2 regions of the Pseudoalteromonas sp. PAST1 genome follow, and region 2 is predicted to be linked to the other one. Evidence: predicted binding sites of a transcription regulator. Region 2 holds the regulator's gene; the other holds the start of a gene.

Region 1 (10,829 bases), on a different contig from region 2:
CCAAACTGGCGCTCTTCAAGAACGAATAACGCGTTTGTTTTAGTGACACTTGCTGGCGTAAATGCTTCTTCACCATCTGCATCATAGTCAGACTCAGTGTAGTGATAACCAGCCATGCCGTGCCAAAGGCCTAACTTGTGCTCAACGGTTGCACGTGCTTCGGTTGTTTTGTTTGTAAACACGGTGCCCACTGCACCATCTTCAATTTCAGCGTGTTTGTAGTCTGTGTAGCCAACGCGTAGTGAGATATTTTCAATCCAGTTATCATGAAGTGCATAGCTCATGTAGCCTTGCCAGCGATCTTGCTCTAGCTGTGCAAATACTGATTCTTCGTGCTCTTCTTCACCTTCATGTTCGTCATGATCTTCCTCTTCTTCATGATGATGATGCTCATGAGCAGGAATACCATAATCTGTTTCGATGCGGCCGTATGACACACCTAGCGTTAGATGATCGCCCACGTAACTAGTACCAAAATTAACTGTTTGGCTATCAATAAAGGTGTTTTCTACGCTATTAGCAGTTTCGTGTTCTTCATGTTCTTCACCTTCATGCTCTTCATGTTCCTCAGGAAGCTCAAAGTTCGGTGTGTCGTAATCGTGACCTTTGCGCTTAGTACCGTCAAAATGGAAGTTGAAACCATCGTTACCGGTTTCAAGTTTTGCAGCATAGGTGTTGGTATTAGATACTGTATCGTGTGTATATTGAGCAGCGCCGGTTAAAGACTCGATGTTATCGGTAGGAATACGGTTATCAACAACGTTCACCACACCACCGATAGCGCCAGAGCCATAAAGTAGAGTAGCAGGGCCGCGAAGTACTTCGATTTGCTCTGCTGCTAGGCTGTCATTTGATGTTGCGTGGTCAGGGCCGATACGAGATGCATCACTGCTATCAAGGCCATTTTGGGTGATCTTCACACGCGGACCATCTAAACCACGAATAATTGGGCTTGATGAAACTGGGCCAAAGTAGCTAGCATTAACGCCCGGTAAACCTTTTAGTGTTTCGCCTAATGTCGGTTTTGCTTTGTCTTTTAACTCATCACCGGCTAAAACATTCACAGGCGAAATCATTTCAAGACTATTTTTATGAAGCGCTGATGCATAAACAACAACTGTTTCAACTGAGGTTGGTGTAAGCGTAACCACAACATTTTGGTCTTCGCCATTAATAGCAATACGCTTATCGATGAAATTGTTTTTACTGATGTGAAGCTGACCTTTATTGTCTACATCAATTTTAAACTGACCTTGTTTGTCAGTCACAACGCTTTGTGATTTGCCGTGTACATGTATTTCAGCATTGCTGATAGGTTGTTGGTTTTTATCTAATACTTGACCTGTGATCACAGCAGCCATTGTTGATTGAGAAAACAGCGCAGCGGCAACAGCACTAGAAAGAATTGAAACTTGTTTCATCATTACTACTTCTAAGTTTGTTGTTGAGTGTTGCGTTATATTATAACGCTGAAAATATTAATCGCAATAACGTTATACTATAACTTTACCTATACCTTAACCCTAAGTCGCGATTTTATCACCATACACTATACTTAGACTGTTACACTGAGATGGCTGAATCTTATGTCTGATAAAAATAGGGTATTCAAAGCAAATTTTACTATTGCTGATTTAAGAGAGCATCGTAATCACAAAGAGGTGTTTACCACTGCTTGTGACCGTCGTGAAAGCTATCAACACTTTGTACTCAAGCTTTTAAGTTATTGCTTATTTTCACACAACGAAACAGCCATATTGAATGCAAGGTTCAGTCATGCTGAACCGGATGTGTCAATAAAAGCGCTTGATGACCACTATCAAACATGGCTTGCTGTTGACCAACCGGATATTGTGCAGCTTAATAAAATCGCGAAGCGGGTTGATGAACTGTGGGTCGTGACAACCTTAAACAACGACTGGCTTAAAGAAAATGAACACCAGTTGGAACTTATTAATAATGGTCATTTAATTGCGTTTGATAACAGCTTTATTGAGGAATTAGCGAGTCATCTAACTAAAAATCTGCAGTGGGATGTTACGATTGATCAGCAAATGGTGAGTGTGTCAGATAAAGAAAATTTCTACCAAACGAGTAAGCTTATTTGGCATTAAAGCTCAATTTTTACCTTGCCATTGGGTTTACTACAACACAGCAATACTTCGCCTGTTCGAACGAACGCAAGCGGCTCTTGATTGTAGCTCACATCACCTTCGACTAATTTTGCACGGCATGCGCCACAATAACCTTCACGGCATTGGTAGGGGACATCTATTTTGTGTTGTTCTAGGCATTCAAGGAGAGATGAACAGCCAGAATCAAATTCAAGATTCTGGCTGTCTGTTCCTGCAAGGATAACCTCTGCAGTGGTGTTTGAGCTCATTACAGGTCGAAATCACCAAAGTCAGATGCATCAACTTGAGAGTCAATTTGACCAACAAGGTAAGAGCTGATTTCAGCTTCTTGTGGGGCAACTTGAACATTGTCTGATACTAACCAAGAGTTGATCCACGGAATAGGGTTACTCTTACTTTCGAACTGTGCAGGTAGGCCTACCGCAGTCATACGTGCATTAGTGATGTATTCAACGTATTGGCATAAGATATCTTTGTTAAGACCAATCATAGAACCATCTTTGAACAGGTATTCTGCCCAATCTTTTTCTTGTTCTGCTGCTTCAACAAACATCTGAATTGCTTCTTCACGACATTGTGCTGCAACGATTGCCATTTCTGGGTCGTCTTTACCTTCTTGCATAATGTTCAAGATGTGCTGTGTGCCAGATAAGTGTAGCGCTTCATCACGGGCGATTAGCTTGATGATTTTTGCATTACCTTCCATCAATTCACGCTCAGCGAAAGCAAATGAACAAGCAAAGCTTACATAGAAACGAATCGCTTCTAAGATGTTAACCGACATCATTGCTAGGTAAAGTTGCTTTTTAAGGTCAAATAAACTGACTTTAACTTCTTCACCGTTGATCACATGTTTACCTTCACCATATAGGTTGTAAACAGAAATCATGTTAATTAAATCATCGTAGTACTTAGTTACCGCATCAGCACGCTCACTGATCTTCTCGTTGCTTACAATATCGTCAAAGATAAGTTCAGGAGATTGCGTAACGTTACGAATAATGTGCGTGTATGAACGGCTATGAATGGTTTCACTGAACGCCCATGTTTCAATCCAAGTTTCTAACTCAGGAATAGACACAATAGGTAATAACGCAACGTTAGGTGAACGGCCTTGTACACTATCAAGAAGCGTTTGATATTTTAAGTTGCTTAAAAATATGTGCTTTTCGTGTTCTGGTAACGCTTGGAAGTCAAGACGGTCTTTACTTACATCAACTTCTTCCGGACGCCAAAAGAACGAAAGTTGCTTTTCGATTAGCTTTTCGAAGATAGGGTACTTTTGTTGGTCGTAACGTGACACGTTTACCGTTTGGCCGAAAAACATCGGTTCTTGTAATTGGTTATTATGATTTCGGCTAAAAGTTGTATATGACATAGTGATTTCTCAAAAAACAGTCAGGACAAAGCGGGCTAATGAGCCCGCTTTTGTTATGTTATTAATTTAATTAGATTTTACAAGCGCCGCCTGCACAACCGTCATCTTCTACCTCTGGTGTTAACTCATCTTGAGAGTCTGATGCACCATCACGTGTGTTGTGATAGTACAGGGTTTTAACACCAAGTTTATACGCAGTCAGTAGGTCTTTTAATAGCACCTTCATAGGTACTTTACCGCCTTCGTACTTAGATGGATCATAGTTAGTGTTTGCAGAGATCGTTTGGTCAACGAATTTTTGCATAATACCAACCAGTTGTAGGTAACCATCGTTTGAAGGAATATCCCACAGTAGCTCGTAGTTATCTTTCAGATTCTCATAATCTGGCACTACTTGCTTTAAGATACCATCTTTACTTGCTTTAACGCTGATATGACCACGTGGTGGCTCGATACCATTTGTTGCGTTAGAGATTTGCGATGATGTCTCTGAAGGCATAAGGGCAGATAGCGTTGAGTTACGCATACCGTGCTCTTTAATGCTCTCGCGTAATGAATCCCAATCTAAGTGAAGAGGCTCATCACAGAACTGATCTAGGTCACGTTTGTAAGTATCTGTTGGCATAATGCCTTGAGAATACGTTGTCTCGTTAAATTTAGGACACGCACCACGTTCTTTCGCTAACTCATTTGATGCTTTCATTAGGTAATATTGAATTGCTTCAAATGTCTTGTGAGTTAGGGCATTTGCGCTGCCATCTGAGTAACGCTTACCATTTTTCGCTAAGTAGTACGCGTAGTTAATAACACCAATACCTAGCGTACGACGACCCATAGTCGCGTTTTTAGCCGCAGGAACAGGGTAGTCTTGGAAATCAAGTAAGTTATCAAGGGCACGTACTGCAAGTTCAGCAAGCTCTTCTAATTCATCAAGTGATTCAATTGCACCTAAGTTAAACGCCGACAGCGTACAAAGTGCAATTTCACCTTCTTCATCCATTACATTGCTAAGTGGCTTAGTTGGTAATGCAATTTCTAAACATAAGTTGGATTGACGAATTGGTGCCACAGTCGAGATGAACGGGCTGTGCGTATTACAGTGGTCAACGTTTTGCAAGTAGATACGACCTGTGCTGGCACGCTCTTGTGCAAACATTGAGAATAACTCAATCGCCTTAATACGTTTTTTACGAATTGACTCGTCTTGCTCGTATTTGATGTATAGCTCATCAAACTTTGCTTGATCTTCAAAGAACGCATCGTATAGACCCGGTACATCTGATGGGCTAAATAATGTGATGTAATCGTCTTTGATTAAACGGCTATACATTAATTTGTTGAACTGCACACCGTAGTCAAGGTGACGTACACGGTTATCATCAACACCACGGTTGTTCTTAAGAACAAGTAGGTTTTCAACTTCTAAGTGCCAAAGTGGGTAGAACAGCGTTGCTGCGCCGCCACGAACACCACCTTGTGAACAGCTCTTAACTGCTGTTTGGAAGTGCTTATAAAACGGAATACAACCTGTATGGTACGCTTCGCCGTTACGAATAGGGCTACCAAGGGCACGGATGCGACCGGCATTAATACCAATACCTGCACGTTGCGAAACATATTTAACAATCGCAGACGATGTTGCATTAATAGAATCTAGGCTATCACCACATTCAATAAGTACACATGAGCTGAACTGACGTGTAGGGGTACGTACACCTGCCATGATAGGTGTCGGTAATGAAATTTTGAATGTAGATACTGCATCATAAAAACGCTTGATGTAATCAAGGCGTGTCTCTTTTGGATAATCAGAGAATAAGCTTGCAGCCACTAAGATATATAAAAACTGTGCACTTTCGTAGATTTCACCAGTAACACGGTTTTGAACTAAATACTTACCTTCAAGTTGCTTTACAGCAGCGTAGCTGAAGTTTAAGTCACGGTTGTGATCGATGTAAGCATCTAACTCGTCAATTTCTTGCTCGGTATAATCAACAAGTAGGTGTTGATCATAACGCTTGTCTTCAACTAATTTGGTGATGTGATCGTATAAGCGCGGCGGCTCAAATTGACCATATGCTTTTTTACGTAAATGGAATACAGCTAAGCGAGCAGCGAGGTATTGGTAATCAGGCGTATCTTTAGAGATCTGATCAGCTGCAGCTTTGATGATTGTTTCATGAATGTCATCGGTACGAATGCCGTCATAAAATTGAATGTGTGATTTTAATTCAACTTGTGAGACAGACACATTCTCTAGACCTTCTGCGGCCCAAGCGATCACGCGATGGATCTTATCTAGATCAAGTGACTCTTTACGGCCGTCACGTTTGCTTACAGATAGCTGTTGGTTCATAGTTTTGCCTGTATTCCTTGGGAAATTTTAGTTGTAAGACAAAGGTATTCTTTAATGTAATTATTATTATTCAACACCAAGATAAACTAATTGAATAACATTTAGCCACAATATCTGGTGTTGTTTAAATTGCAGATCACAAGATAGTGTGGTCTGAGTTGTTTTGCAAGGGATAGAATTGCCCCAATTTGTGGATAACTATTGGATAAGCGCATTGTGTTAGTAACCATTAACCTTTGAACATTCATAGACGACGAAATTTGTAGAAATCAACAAAAGATCCAGAAAATTTACCGTTTTGAAAAATAAATTTTGACTGATTTTTTTATCATCAATGAATGCTCAAAAGTAAATCAAATCACAATATATGGTGTTTCAATTATCAAATAACACTATATATGGTTTAAACCATCAATCGGCGTTTGCCAATTGAAATCCGCTTGCCAGCCAAGTGCAGCGTCTATACTGGGTATATAACCCCATAACGCTGTTGCGCTGTACATATTGGCCGCTTTTGCAGCTTGAATATCACGTTCAGCATCACCGATGTATAAACAACGGCTCGGATCAACATCTAAGATCTCAGCAGTGTGTAATAGTGGATCCGGTGATGGTTTTGACACAGCTAATGTATCGCCACTCACAACTGCCTTCGCATCACGCAAGGAGGGAATAGCCTGCACTAAGGGCTCAGTTAAAAAGCCGGGCTTATTAGTCATAATGCCCCACTTAATATTGTTTTGCTCAAGTGCAATTAAAAGCTGTTCGATGCCGTTGAAGCATTTACTGTGCACAGCAATATCTTCGGCGTAATAGTCAAGAAGCTGCTGGCGCAAGGCGAGTTGTTCAAGTTCGGGCCATTTATCCCCAAACCCTACTTCTAATAATGCTTTTGCACCGTTAGACGCAGCAGGGCGATAAACATGCTCAGCAACAGGCGCCACATTGGCGTCTGCTAACACGCGGTTTAATGCACCACCTAAGTCATCCGCGGTATCGAGTAGTGTGCCATCTAAATCAAAGATAAACGCATCAAAATCGATAGAGGGTGTTTGCACACCACTCATTAGGCTAGTTTCTCAAAGTGCAGGATGTAATTAACACTTACATCATCATTTAAGCTGTACTGCTTAGAAAACGGGTTATAGTGAAGACCGGTACTGGCGCGTACTTTTAATCCTGCTTCTTCTGCCCATGCAATAAGCTGCGCAGGTTTGATAAACTTTTTATGGTCATGCGTACCTTCAGGCACCATTTTTAAAAGCTTTTCAGCACCGACAATAGCAAACAAGTAGGCTTTTGGTGTTTTATTTAATGTTGAAAAGAACACATCAGCGCCCGGTTTAGCAAGGTCTGCTACAGCACGAATAATAGAAGCAGGGTCTGGAACATGCTCAAGCATTTCCATACAAGTCACTACATCAAAGCGAGCAGGGTGCTCAGCAGCGAATTGCTCTGCAGGTACTTTTATATAATCAACAGGTACGCCTGTTTCTAAACTATGTAACTTAGCAACGGTAAGTGGCTCTTGGCCCATATCGATACCGGTTACTTTAGCGCCCATACGCGCCATACTTTCACTTAAGATGCCGCCACCACAGCCAACATCTAAGGTTTCCTTATCAAATAAGCCGCCTACTTTATCAGCGACAAAATCCAAGCGAAGAGGATTTATTTCATGAAGGGGTTTGAACTCTCCGTCGCGGTCCCACCAACGTTCTGCGATGGCTTCAAACTTTGCAATTTCTGCATTATCTACATTTTGATGCTCGGTCATAAAAAACTTCCTCGTTAATCTGAGGCCATTATATAGGGGGAAATTAATAAATCGCAAAGATTTAGCGCCTGTAAATCTAAATAAATTGTGATAGCATGGTCTGGAAATAATAACTAAAGCTCTTAAGACGGCGGTTTGCCTCTTAATGAGTCAATACTGAAGGAATGTGAAATCAAATGACTGATCTCGCCAATGAAATTCTGCCAGTCAATATTGAAGATGAATTAAAAAACTCCTACCTTGATTACGCGATGAGTGTAATCGTAGGACGTGCATTGCCAGACGTACGCGACGGCTTAAAGCCAGTTCACCGCCGCGTTTTATTCGCAATGAACGAACTCAATAATGATTGGAATAAACCTTACAAGAAATCAGCACGTGTTGTTGGTGATGTAATCGGTAAGTACCACCCACATGGCGACAGCGCGGTATATGACACCATCGTTCGTATGGCGCAGCCTTTCTCATTACGCTATATGCTTGTTGACGGCCAAGGTAACTTTGGTTCTGTTGACGGTGACTCTGCGGCAGCAATGCGTTATACGGAAGTCCGTATGGCGAAAATGTCACATGAATTATTAGCTGATTTAGAAAAAGAAACGGTTGATTACGTACCTAACTACGACGGTACTGAGCAAATTCCTGACGTATTACCTACAAAAGTACCTAACTTACTAGTAAACGGTTCTTCAGGTATCGCGGTTGGTATGGCAACGAACATTCCACCTCATAACTTAACAGAAGTTATCAATGGCTGTTTAGCGCTTATTCAAAACCCTGATATGTCAATTGCTGACCTTATTGAATATATCCCAGGTCCAGATTTCCCGACTGCGGCGATTATCAATGGTAAAAAAGGCATTGAGCAAGCGTACCTAACAGGTCGTGGTAAGGTATATATCCGTGCTCGTGCTGAAATCGAAGTTGACGAAAAAACCGGTCGTGAAACAATCATCGTTCACGAAATCCCTTATCAAGTTAACAAAGCACGCCTAATCGAAAAGATCGCAGAGCTTGTTAAAGATAAGAAGATTGAAGGTATTAGTGCACTACGTGACGAATCAGATAAAGACGGTATGCGTATCGTTATCGAAATCAAACGTGGTGATGTTGGTGAAGTAATCTTAAACAACCTTTATGCACAAACTCAGTTACAAACTGTGTTTGGTATGAACATGGTTGCACTTGATAACAACCAACCTAAGTGTTTCAACTTAAAAGAAATGCTTGAAGCGTTTATCGTACACCGCCGTGAAGTTGTTACACGTCGTACTGTATTCGATTTACGTAAAGCCCGTGATCGTGCTCACACGCTTGAAGGTTTAGCGATTGCCCTTGCGAATATCGACCCAATTATCGAACTAATTCGTAAGTCACCAACACCAGCAGAAGCAAAAGCGGCACTAACAGCACGTTCTTGGGAACTAGGCACTGTTAAAGCAATGCTTGAAAAAGCAGGTGAAGATAACGTTGCACGTCCTGATTGGTTAGCGGCTGATTTAGGTATCCGTGACGGTCAGTACTATTTATCTGAGCAACAAGCACAAGCAATTCTAGACTTACGTTTACACAAACTAACAGGTCTTGAGCATGAGAAGATCTTAGACGAGTATCAAACACTTCTTGATCTAATTGCTGAGCTTTTACATATTCTTTCAAGCCCAGAGCGTTTAATGGAAGTTATCCGCGACGAGCTAGTAGAAATTAAAGAGCAATATGGTGACGAACGTCGTACTGAAATCAGTGCAGCAGCTCACGATATTAGCCTTGAAGACCTAATCAATGAAGAAGACGTTGTTGTAACGCTTTCTCACGAAGGTTACGTTAAGTATCAACCATTATCGGATTACGAAGCACAGCGTCGTGGTGGTAAAGGTAAGTCAGCAACGAAGATGAAAGATGAAGACTTCATCGAACGTCTATTAGTTGCTAACACGCACGATACAATCTTATGTTTCTCAACAGCAGGTCGCTTATACTGGTTGAAAGTATATCAGTTACCATTAGCAAGCCGTGCAGCGCGTGGTAAGCCAATTGTTAACTTATTACCTCTTGAAGCTGATGAGCGTATTACTGCTATTTTACCAGTACGTGAGTACGAAGAAGATAAATACATCTTCATGGCAACTGCGTTTGGTACAGTTAAGAAAACACCACTTACAGCATACAGCCGTCAACGTGCGAGCGGTATCATCGCAGTTAACCTAAATGAAGGCGATAGCCTAATTGGTGTTGATATCACTGATGGCACGAATGAAATCATGCTATTCACTGATGCTGGTAAAGTTGTTCGCTTTAAAGAAGCAGAAGAGTCAGCAGTTGTTGATGAAAACGGTAACCCAGTTCTAGACGAAAACGGTAACCCAGAAATCCGCTTCAAAGGTGTACGTCCAATGGGTCGTACAGCAACAGGTGTTCGTGGTATTAAGATGGCTGACGACCAACGCGTTGTGTCGTTAATCGTACCTAAGTCAGATGGCGCAATCCTAACTGTGACAGAAAACGGTTACGGTAAGCGTACTGCACTTGAAGATTACCCATCGAAGAGCCGTGCAACACAAGGTGTTGTATCAATCAAAGTAAGCGAGCGTAATGGCGCTGTGGTTGGTGCAGTACAAGTTGACGATAACGACGAAATCATGATTATCTCGAATCGCGGTACCTTAGTACGTACTCGTGTAAATGAGGTTTCTACGGTTGGTCGTAATACTCAAGGCGTTATTTTGATACGAACTATTGACGAAGAGCAAGTAGTTGGTTTACAACGTATCGAAGAAATCGAAGTTGATGAGCTAGAAGCCATCGAAGGCGAGGCCGTTGAAGTAGTCGATACCAATACTGAAGAAACGGGTGATAACCCACCTTCAGAATAACATTGATTTAAAAAGCGGCTTCGGCCGCTTTTTTTATCCGCACTATAATTACTGGAATGAGGCAAAGTAATGACTAAGTATAATTTTTGTGCAGGACCGGCAATGCTACCGCCGGCAGTTATGCAAAAAGCACAAAAAGAATTTATAGATTGGCAAGGTTTAGGTGTCTCTGTGATGGAAATTAGCCATCGCAGCAGCGACTTTTTAGCGCTTACCACTAAATGTGAAGCAAGCCTGCGTCGTTTAATGAATATTAGCGATGAGTTTGAAGTGTTATTTATGCACGGCGGTGGCCGTGGTCAATTCAGTG
Region 2 (10,829 bases):
GAATAATGGTTTGCGCTAATCGTTCAGGTAGTGAAACCTTGGCAGTCAGCTCTAATCGTAATTTCGCAAAATCAGAAGAGGTATTAGTTAAACGCAATAAGTGACGCTCATTAACCAGCCAAATGCCTTCTGGCGACAACGCCATTTGGCTCACTGAACCCACAATTTGCGTAATAGCAGTGGCATTCGAGACCGGTACAATTAACGCGGAGTTTTGATTGAGTGTGACTTGATTTCGAGCAACATAATAAAGGCCATTCGCTGCAATCCAAATACTGCCTTTGGAATCTTCGAGAATATCGCGCACCGGACCTTTAACGTTAAAGGTTTGCGACATCATGGTTTTAGGATCAAGTGTTACTAAACCATTCTTGGTACCAACCCAAAGTAACCCTGTGCTATCGACTAGTAATTTATTGATACCATTACTTGGCAGGAAGTCGCTGTTTTGCGTATTGAAGTTAGTGAACGTATTACCATCAAAGCGGCTTAAGCCAAACTGAGTACCCAGCCACATATAGCCTTGCTCATCTTGAGCAATACTTTTTAATGATTGCGATGGCAAGCCATTTTGGATGTTCCACTGTTTGACGACGTAGTCAGTAATAGATGCAAACGCAGGCATGCTGCAAAGCATCAACAAACAGACAACTAGAAATCGCATCATATACTTGCCACCAAGTAACACTTAACTCATCGTTTAAAAAGGCAAATAGCCTGCTTTAAACAAGGCTTGAACACAAATTAATGAAAAAACACCTGCTAAAATATCATCAGCCATGATGCCCAAGCCCCCGTGTAAACGTCTATCTAAAATTCTGATAGGACCTGGTTTAGCGATATCAAAAAAGCGGAACAATAAAAAACCAACCAACAGTGACTGCCAACTCAGTGCAGCACCAATCATGGTGATATAATAACCAGCAACTTCATCCCAAACAATGGCTGGATGATCATGCACCCCTAAGTCATCTGCTGTTTTACCACATGCCCAAATACCAAACACACTGATCACGACAGCAAATACAATTTGTAGCCAAAGCGGAAAATACATTGTGGTGAAAATAAATGGCAAGGCAGCAAAGGTACCAAATGTGCCTGGCGCTTTAGGGGCAAGGCCTAAGCCAAAACCCAAACCAAAAAATTGGTGTGGGCGTTTTAAATTGAATAAACGGTTACTGCTCAAACCGGCTCCTTCGCGAAGTGCTGAAAGCCCTTACCTTGATAGTTAAACTTTTCACCATCAAGTAATAGCTCAATCTCACCTTCGCCACTTTTAATTTGACCCACACAACTTGCTTCAACACCATATTGGCGCAGTTTCATATCAACCATGCTTTTATTGCTTTCAGGCACAGTAAACAGCAACTCGTAATCGTCACCGTAATTTAAGATATAATCAAACTGCTCGGCACGTGGAATCGACGAATTTAATGCATCAGAAACAGGCACTTTATCGACATTGATCACTGCACTAACTTGCGATAGCGCTAAAATATGGCCTAAATCTGCCAACAAGCCATCAGAAATATCGATAGCCGCAGAGGCAGCGCCTCGCAAAACCTGACCGGCTGCAACACGTGGCGTCGGATAATCAAAACGATTATTTAAATAGCTTAAGTGTTCAGGGGCGATATCGAGGCCTTGTTTACGGGCTTCTATGGCTACACCAGCATCACCTAACGGACCTGTTACATAAATCCAATCGCCAACTTTAGCACCGCTACGGCGCAGTGCTTTGCCTTCAGGCACGATGCCTTTAGCACAAATCGTAATAGTTAAAGGGCCTTGAGTGGTATCACCACCAATGATTTGCACATTGAAGTACTCTGCAATTTCATGCATGCCTTCAGTGAACTCTTCAAGCCACTCTATATTTGCTTCAGGCAAAGTTAGGCCTACCGAAATCCACGTAGGTTCAGCGCCCATTGCCGCAAGATCACTTAAGTTAACAGCTAAAGCTCGATGCCCAAGAGCACGCGCAGAGATGTCATCAAAAAAGTGTACGCCCGCAACTAAAGTATCTGTTGTTACCGCCAATTGACAGTTTTCAGGCACAGTTACTAAGGCACAATCGTCACCAATACCTAGGTTCACATCACGGCGAATAATGCCACGGCCCTTAAAGTAACGATTGATTAATTCAAATTCCTTCATACACAAAAAAGCCGGCCCAAGCCGGCTCTCCTTTACGGGGTTACTTACTTACGCAGTTCTTTCACTGCTTTATCAAGTACACCGTTGACAAATTTATGGCTGTCTTCAGCACCAAACATCTTAGCAAGCTCAATGCCTTCATTGATTGCCACTTTGTAAGGTACGTCTTCACGGAATTTCAGCTCATAGCCAGACAGACGTAAAATTGCTTTTTCGACCATGTCTAACTCATCAGCTGGGCGTGCTAAATGTGGTGCAACGATTTCATCTAATTGCTTACAGTTAACAACAACACCGCGTGCTAGGTCTTTGAAATATTCGACGTCGATCTTAGTCACATCATTTTCAATTAACATTTGCTGTTCAATATCAGCAATTGGGTTGCCGCTTAACTGCCAAGAGTATACGGCTTGAAGTGCTAAGATACGTGCTTTACGTCTTGCTGCTGGTTTCACAGAGATTCCTTAAACTTAAATTTTGTCTAACACATTAACCATTTCAAGCGCACCTAAAGCAGCTTCGCCGCCTTTGTTACCCATTTTGGTACCTGCGCGCTCAATTGCTTGCTCAATACTTTCAGTGGTTAATACGCCAAATGCAACCGGGATATCGTACTCAAGAGATACTTGTGCAAGACCTTTGTTTGATTCGCCAGCGACTAAATCAAAGTGTGGCGTACCACCTCTGATCACGACACCTAGAGCGATGATTGCATCGTGTTCTTTCTTTGCTGCAACGCGTTTCGCTGCTAAAGGTAATTCAACGGCACCTGGTACGTAAACAACAGTAATGTCGTCTTCAGAAACACCACCTGTGCGCTTAAGCTCATCAACAGCACCTGCTAATAGGCTGCTACCAATAAAGTCATTAAAGCGAGAAATGACAATGGCAAATTTTTTGCCCGGTGCGTATTTGTTACCTTCAATAATTTTCATTTAATAACCCTAAAAAATAAGTTTAAGCGGTTGCGATTGCGCAAAAATTACGGCGCATAATACCACAAAAATATAAAAGTAGCCTAGTAAATCTATTTTCCCAAATTAAGAGCGAGGCTCAACATAGTCAACCACTTCTAAGTGGAAACCAGATAGCGCGTGGTACTTCTTAGGACGGCTCATTAAGCGCATCTTTTCAATACCTAAATCAGCCAAAATTTGCGAACCAACACCCACAGTACGCGAGGTACCTTGGAATTTACGATGACTGACATTTTCGCCCGCATCTTCAGCGGCAAAGGCTTTAACGGTTGCTTCTAAATCTTCAGTTGATTCTTGTTTACCTAAAATAACCAGCACGCCGTTATGCTCAGCGATATAAGCCATAGCATCTGATAAGCCCCAGCTACGATCAGCACTTCTATCTGATAATAGAATATCGTTAAAGGTGCTTTGTAAGTGAACTCGTACTAACGTTGGCTCATCTTTCGATACTTCACCTTTTTGTAAAACATAGTGAAGCTGACCATCAATGGTGTCTTTGTAGGTCACTAAATCAAACTCACCATGATCCGTTGGTAGTTTACATTTAGCAACACGCTCAATGGTGGTTTCGTTTAGGTTTCGGTATTCGATTAAATCTGCAATAGTGCCAATCTTTAAGTCATGCTCTTTAGCAAATACTTCAAGATCTGGGCGACGGGCCATAGTGCCATCTGCATTTAGAATTTCAACAATCACAGATGAAGGTTCAAGACCTGCTAAACGTGCTAAATCACAACCCGCTTCAGTATGACCAGCACGTGTTAACACGCCACCAGGCTGCGCCATAATTGGGAAAATATGCCCTGGCTGTACGATATCGCTCGGTACGGCACCTTTAGCGATTGCGGCTTGTACGGTACGTGCGCGGTCGGCTGCTGAAATACCTGTAGTTACGCCTTTTGCCGCTTCAATCGACATAGTGAAGTTAGTTGAAAAAGCTGCACCGTTATTTTTAACCATCAGTGGTAATTCTAACTGCTGACAACGCTCTTGTGTCATTGTTAAACAAATTAAACCACGGCCGTGTGTTGCCATAAAGTTGATGGCATCAGCACTGATATGTTCTGCCGCGATAATTAAATCGCCTTCATTTTCTCGGTCTTCATCGTCCATTAAAATAACCATTTTACCGGCTTTAATGTCATCGATAATTTCTTGCGCGCTGTGTAAATTCATAATGTGCCCATGAGAGTATGATTAATAGTGACGTATCTTTGCTTATTTAATAAAGCCAGCTTGTGCGAGCAAGCTCATTGATATGTCTGAACGGGAAGGTTGTTCAGCCCCTTTAATTAGGCGCTCTAAATAGCGAGCAATCTGGTCAACTTCTAAGTTCACCTGAGTACCCACCTGAAATTCTGCAATCGTTGTTTGCTCAGCAGTATGTGGAACAATCGTTAGCTTAAAGCGATTTTGCTCAACCTCGTTGACGGTTAGGCTAATGCCATCAATACACACCGAGCCTTTGTACGGAATGTACTTCATTAAATCATTGTCAGTACTTAACCAATACTCAGTTGCACGAGCATTAGGACTAATACTTTCGACAGTAGCAATACCATCAACATGGCCTGACACTAAGTGCCCACCTAGGCGAGAAACCGGTTGCATAGCTTTTTCGAGGTTAACTGTTTGCCCTTTTTTATAATGTGCAAACCCAGTTAAGCTAATTGTTTCGTTTGATAAGTCAGCACTAAAACCATCGCTATGTTTAGCGACAACCGTTAAACACACACCATTGGTGGCAATACTGTCACCGAGCTTGACGTCTTCCATATCCAAATTAGCGCTTTGAATACGAATAGCTAGATCGCCTTGCTTTTGTGTTAGTTCAACAATTTTACCTGTTGCTTCAATAATTCCAGTAAACATAGTGCTACTCTTTATTTTCAATTTTTGAGGCTTGCTTTGCTTTTGTCGCTGTTAAGCGAATATCGTCGCCAATCATCACTGTGTCAGTAAAGGTCAGTTCAGTGATATCACTCATCATGGTGACTTCTGCAAAGTTTAGTAAGCTTTTGCCCATATCACCTACTAACTTAGGGGCAATATAAACAATATATTCGTCAATTAAATCTTGCTCGGCAAACACCCCAGCAAGGGTTGCCCCCGCTTCGAGCCAAATATGATTAAATTGCAGTTCAGCAAGACGCTTTAAAACCGCCGATAAATCAACTTTATTGTTAACTGCTGGCACCACTTCGTGTTTAACAAAGTGAGGCCACTTGGTGTGATTATCAAGCGAAGTGGTAAAAATTATTACCGGGCTCTCGATGCTGAATAACGCAAGCTCAGGCGTTAACCTGTTTTGTGAGTCAATAATGATTCGGGTTGGTTGGCGCAAAGGCAACGAGGTTGGCATGGTAAATGGCAACTCATCAACACGGACATTAAGTTTTGCATTATCAGTAATAACGGTGTCTGCACCGGTTAAGATAGCGCAGCTTTGCGCACGAAATGCTTGCACATCTTGGCGCGCTTGAGGGCCTGTTATCCATTTACTTTGACCGTTATTTAGCGCAGTTTTACCATCTAAACTACACGCCATTTTACAGGTTACATATGGCAACCCAGTTTCCATACGCTTTAAAAAGCCTTTGTTTAAATCGCGCGCTTGTTGCTCAAGTAAGCCAGATGCCACACTAATACCAGCGTCAGCTAATATCTGCAGGCCGCGACCACTTACCGCAGGGTTTGGGTCAACCATAGCAGCAATCACCTTGCTTACACCCGCAGCTTTTAAACCTTCGGCACAAGGCGGAGTGCGTCCATAATGACTACAAGGCTCTAAAGTGACATAGGCAGTGGCGCCCTTTGCTTTATCGCCAGCTACAGCCAACGCATTCACTTCAGCATGGCCCTGCCCTGCGATTTGATGAAACCCTTCACCGACTATTTCGTCATCTTTAACCAGTACACAGCCAACATTCGGGTTTGGCGTGGTAGTAAAACGGCCGTGTTTAGCAAGCTCAATGGCACGCGCCATGTAAACAGTATCAAGTTCTGTAAACGACATGATTAATCACCTAAACGAGCGATTTCTTCTCCAAACTCGCGAATGTCTTCAAATGAACGATAAACCGATGCAAAGCGCACATAGGCTACTTTGTCGAGTTTTTTCAGCGACTCCATGATGCATTCGCCAATTAAATGGCTAGAGATTTCACGCTCACCGGTAGCACGAAGTTGAGATTTAATGATGTTAACGACTTCGTCGACCTGCTCAGTGCTCACTGGGCGTTTCTCTAAAGCGCGATGCAAGCCATTCAGTAACTTGTCTTCGTTAAATGGTTCGCGGCTACCGTCTTGCTTGATGACTCTTGGCATCACAAGTTCAGCGCCTTCAAAGGTGGTAAAGCGCTCATGGCATTCGTTACATTCACGTCGACGTCTCACTTGGTGACCACCGCCAACAAGTCTAGAATCAATTACTTTAGTATCTTTTGCGGTGCAAAAAGGGCAATGCATAGGGTTCTAGTTCCGTTTATAAAAAACAAAAAGGCCGCTTAGTAAGCGGCCTTTATGATAGCAAAAAACAACGCTATTGTTATCTTAATTACGGTTTAACCAGTAATTAAGCGTAAACTGGTAATTTTTTACAGATAGCTTTAACTTTCTCTTTTACTTCTGCTTGAACAGACTCATCGTTGATGTTGTCTAGTACGTCACAGATCCAGCCAGCAAGCTCTTTTGACTCAGCTTCTTTGAAACCACGGCGAGTAATAGCCGGAGAACCAATACGAAGACCAGACGTTACAAACGGTGAACGTGGGTCGTTTGGTACTGAGTTTTTATTTACAGTGATGTTAGCGTTACCCAGAGCAGCGTCAGCATCTTTACCTGTGATATCTTTATCGATTAGGTCTAGAAGGAATAAGTGGTTGTCTGTTTTACCAGAAACAACTTTGTAGCCACGCTCTTGCAGTACTTTAACCATAGCTTGAGCGTTCTTAACAACTTGTGCTTGGTACGCTTTGAATTCTGGTTGTAAAGCTTCTTTGAAAGCAACCGCTTTAGCAGCGATGATGTGGCATAAAGGACCACCTTGACCGCCAGGGAATACAGCGCTGTTTAGTTTTTTGTAGATCTCTTCATCACCACATGCAGAAACGATTAGACCGCCACGAGGACCCGCTAATGTTTTGTGAGTTGTTGTTGTAACAACGTGTGCGTGAGGGATTGGACTTGGGTATACACCCGCTGCGATAAGACCAGCAACGTGAGCCATATCTACGAATAAGTATGCGCCAACTTTATCAGCGATTTCACGGAATTTAGCCCAGTCAACAACGCCTGAGTATGCAGAGAAACCAGCGATGATCATTTTTGGCTTGTGCTCTAATGCAAGCGCTTCAACTTGAGCATAATCAATTTCGCCTGTTTCGTCGTTTAGGCCGTATTGAATTGCATTGTACGTTTTACCAGAAAAGTTAACGTGTGAACCGTGAGTTAAGTGACCGCCATGAGCTAAGCTCATACCTAGTACTGTATCGTGCGGCTGAAGAAGTGCTTGGAAAACAGCTGCGTTTGCTTGTGAGCCCGCATGCGGTTGAACGTTAGCGTAATCTGTGCCGAATAATTCGTTTGCACGGTCAATTGCTAATTGCTCAACAACATCAACATGCTCACAACCGCCATAGTAACGTTTGCCTGGATAACCTTCAGCGTATTTGTTGGTAAGCTGAGAACCCTGCGCTTCAAGTACGCGTGGGCTACAATAGTTTTCAGACGCGATCAGTTCGATATGCTCTTCTTGACGAGCCGTCTCTTTAGTGATGGCTGCAAATAACTCTGGATCGAAATCCGAAATATTCATGCTACGTTCTAACATGGGGTCTCCTAAGGCAACGTGTATGGTGTTTTTTGAAGGCTGTATTGTACGTTTAAAACGCACTTTTGCCTATCTTGTAAAGATGAACATATTTAAACAGGGATTGAATTTATTTCACAGTGTTTTAATAATGATATTTTTTTATTGATACATAATAAAAATTTATAGATTTAAAATATTTCATAGATATTTAAAATGTTATTTCAACGAAAAACCGCCCGATTAAATTGCGTTTTTATAGGGACAAACTAAGCTTATTGGACTAGTCAATATCAAGGATGGTATAAGTACATGTTAGCTAAACCAATATACGAATTAGTCCCCTACGGATATTTTTTTCTTGGCATAAGCTGTATCGCATTGGCAAATAATTATGTGCCAACTCTCATAGGTGTAATCTTATTTTTATTAGGTGCTAATATTTGGCGGATGCGTTCAGAAGCCAGAAGAACCGATCATTCAAGCCAGCGTGTTAAACAAAAAAAACGTCGCTATTACTATGAATTTAAACCCTTTATCATTTTTATTTCGGCTTTCACCTTGATGCAATGGACGCACAGTGAACTCGTCTCGATGATCAGTATTTTGCTGTGTATTTCGGCCGGGGTCATTCTTATCATGCGGGTTTTAAACCGACATAGTCATTCGTTACTTCATTAAAGGCTTCATTAAAAGGCTGCATTAAAAAGAGCGGCTTAGCCACTCTTTATACCTTTATTAAGCACTAAGCTAATTTATTAAACAGCTCAGTGCGAAGCAATTGATAATCAAACTTAATATCTTCAGCTAAACACTGTTTTGCTAATGCATCTGCTAGTGGTTTCGGCATAGGCAATTCGATGTCTAAAATTTGCTCTACGCTGTCTTTGAATTTAGCTGGGTGTGCAGTCGCTAAAAAGATACCTGCACTGCCATCAGCTAGATTTTCTTTCAAGCCCTGATAAGCAATTGCAGTATGAGGCTCTGCGATGTAACCGGTTTGATGAATTTTTTTCATCACTTCTTTTGTTTCTTCTTCACCAACACAGCTTGAATAAAAGTCATTATAACTAAACCATTCGTTATCCAACATAAACTGAACACGCGGCCAGTTATTCGGTTTACTTACATCCATCGCGTTCGATAGTGACTCAAGCGTATCATTCGGTGCCCACTCTTTATTTTGTAAAAAACGTGGCACCGTGTCGTTTTGGTTAGTTGTAGCGCTTAATTTCGCTACTGGCATACCAAGCACAGCACCGATCATCGCGGCACACACATTACCAAAGTTACCACTTGGAACTGAGATATGCGCTTTACTACGCTGCTCTTTTGGTAATTGAGCAATCGCTTCAAAGTAATAGCAAACCTGTGCAACTAAACGGCTGATATTAATTGAATTTGCTGAATTCAGACCAAGCTTTTGTTTCACTTCATCATCTAAAAACGCCTGTTTTACCATGCTTTGACAATCATCAAAGCTACCATCAACCGCATAGCAGTGAATGTTGTTGCCTAACGTTGTGAATAGCTTTTGCTGCGCTAATGAAATTTTACCTTTCGGGTATAAGATCACGACATCGATATTTGGCTTATTATAAAATGCATGGGCAACTGCAGCCCCTGTATCGCCTGATGTAGCCGTTAAAATCGTGACTTTTTCACCCTGATTAAATTGCGCAAGACACTCAGCCATAAAACGGCCACCAAAGTCTTTAAACGCAAGCGTTGGGCCATGAAATAATTCAAGGCAATAAATATCTTTTTCTACTTCAACTAATTTCACATCAAAGTTAAACGCATTTTGCACCATCTGTGCAACGGTATCGGCAGGAAGCTCGTCACCAATCAGGTGCGATAAAATCTTTCTGCTACGGCTCACAAAGTCTAAATCAAGTAACTTATCAATGTCTTGAATTGGTGTAAGGCTATTAGGGAAGAATACACCTTGATTACGCCCTAAACCAGTTTTTACCGCTTCAACAAACGACACCTGTTGTGTTTCATCTTTTAAATTATGTAATTGCATGTTTATTCCTTAAATTCTTTAAAGCTGTCGTGTGCCAAGCTGATCAAGTTGGCAGATGTGGCAGAAGCCCTGCTCATTGATGTAATTATCATTCAGCCAAGCTGCACACTGCTTAGCAGCTTCCAGGCTCTTACACACGGTAAATAATGTTGGGCCCGCACCAGAAATGCTGACAATCTCTGCACCAAGCTCTGGCAAGGCACTCTTTGCTTCGGCAAAGCCTTGAATGAGCGGTGCGCGATGTGGCTCAGCGATTTCATCACTCATAATGGAAAGCGCTGCGTCAAAGCGACCTGTAAGCAATAAGCTGCTAAATGCAGAAAGTCGCTGTGCGAACTCAACACTGTCGTGCATTGATAATTGCGTTGGCAAGACCGAACGCGCTTTTGCGGTATTCAGTGAAAATCCCGGAAAAGCCGCTACGTAATACCATTGATTATCAACAGGTAACGAAATTGACTTGTTCGGAATGAGTTCACCAGTTAATTGCAAGCCACCTAAATAACAGGGTGTGATGTTATCGTAATGACGACCGCCACTAACAATGGCTTCAAAATCAGCCATCAACTCGATAAGTTGCTCTTGAGATAAGTTGGTTTCAGCGAACTTATCAAGGGCTGCAAACGCAGCCACCACAGAACAGGCACTCGAACCTAAACCTGAACCAATTGGTAGGTTCTTTTTAAGCTCAAGTTTTACCGCTGGCATAGTCGGTGCAACGTGTTCTTTAAAATGAATTAAACATTGATAAGCCAAGTTTTCTTCAGCATTAGCAGGCAGTTTATGGGCATAGTCGCCAGAGCAGACAAAAGTATCTTGCTCAGCGGCACTCACCTCTACAACATCGCCTAAT

What was found. Region 2 encodes NrdR, which represses ribonucleotide reductase genes. Its sites were predicted from a motif close to AAACACNANATNTNGTGTTT; they were not measured.
Region 1: the regulator NrdR is predicted to act here: its motif matches at 5,973-5,992, upstream of nrdA (class 1a ribonucleoside-diphosphate reductase subunit alpha).

Annotation. Positions count from the first base shown of each region.
Region 1 is NZ_JAKGBH010000034.1:5,693-16,521, forward strand. It holds gene L1272_RS15875 (TonB-dependent receptor) at 1-1,421, opposite strand, end outside; gene L1272_RS15880 (YaeQ family protein) at 1,587-2,114, shown strand; gene yfaE (class I ribonucleotide reductase maintenance protein YfaE) at 2,111-2,383, opposite strand; gene nrdB (class Ia ribonucleoside-diphosphate reductase subunit beta) at 2,383-3,513, opposite strand; gene nrdA (class 1a ribonucleoside-diphosphate reductase subunit alpha) at 3,584-5,869, opposite strand; gene L1272_RS15900 (HAD family hydrolase) at 6,262-6,936, opposite strand; gene ubiG (bifunctional 2-polyprenyl-6-hydroxyphenol methylase/3-demethylubiquinol 3-O-methyltransferase UbiG) at 6,936-7,646, opposite strand; gene gyrA (DNA topoisomerase (ATP-hydrolyzing) subunit A) at 7,823-10,519, shown strand; gene serC (3-phosphoserine/phosphohydroxythreonine transaminase) at 10,589-10,829, shown strand, end outside.
Region 2 is NZ_JAKGBH010000019.1:15,539-26,367, forward strand. It holds gene L1272_RS11005 (ligand-binding sensor domain-containing diguanylate cyclase) at 1-667, opposite strand, end outside; gene L1272_RS11010 (phosphatidylglycerophosphatase A family protein) at 701-1,186, opposite strand; gene thiL (thiamine-phosphate kinase) at 1,183-2,157, opposite strand; gene nusB (transcription antitermination factor NusB) at 2,202-2,612, opposite strand; gene ribH (6,7-dimethyl-8-ribityllumazine synthase) at 2,628-3,092, opposite strand; gene ribBA (bifunctional 3,4-dihydroxy-2-butanone-4-phosphate synthase/GTP cyclohydrolase II) at 3,198-4,313, opposite strand; gene L1272_RS11035 (riboflavin synthase) at 4,356-5,009, opposite strand; gene ribD (bifunctional diaminohydroxyphosphoribosylaminopyrimidine deaminase/5-amino-6-(5-phosphoribosylamino)uracil reductase RibD) at 5,014-6,153, opposite strand; gene nrdR (transcriptional regulator NrdR) at 6,156-6,605, opposite strand; gene glyA (serine hydroxymethyltransferase) at 6,712-7,968, opposite strand; gene L1272_RS11055 (hypothetical protein) at 8,329-8,628, shown strand; gene thrC (threonine synthase) at 8,693-9,976, opposite strand; gene thrB (homoserine kinase) at 9,995-10,829, opposite strand, start outside.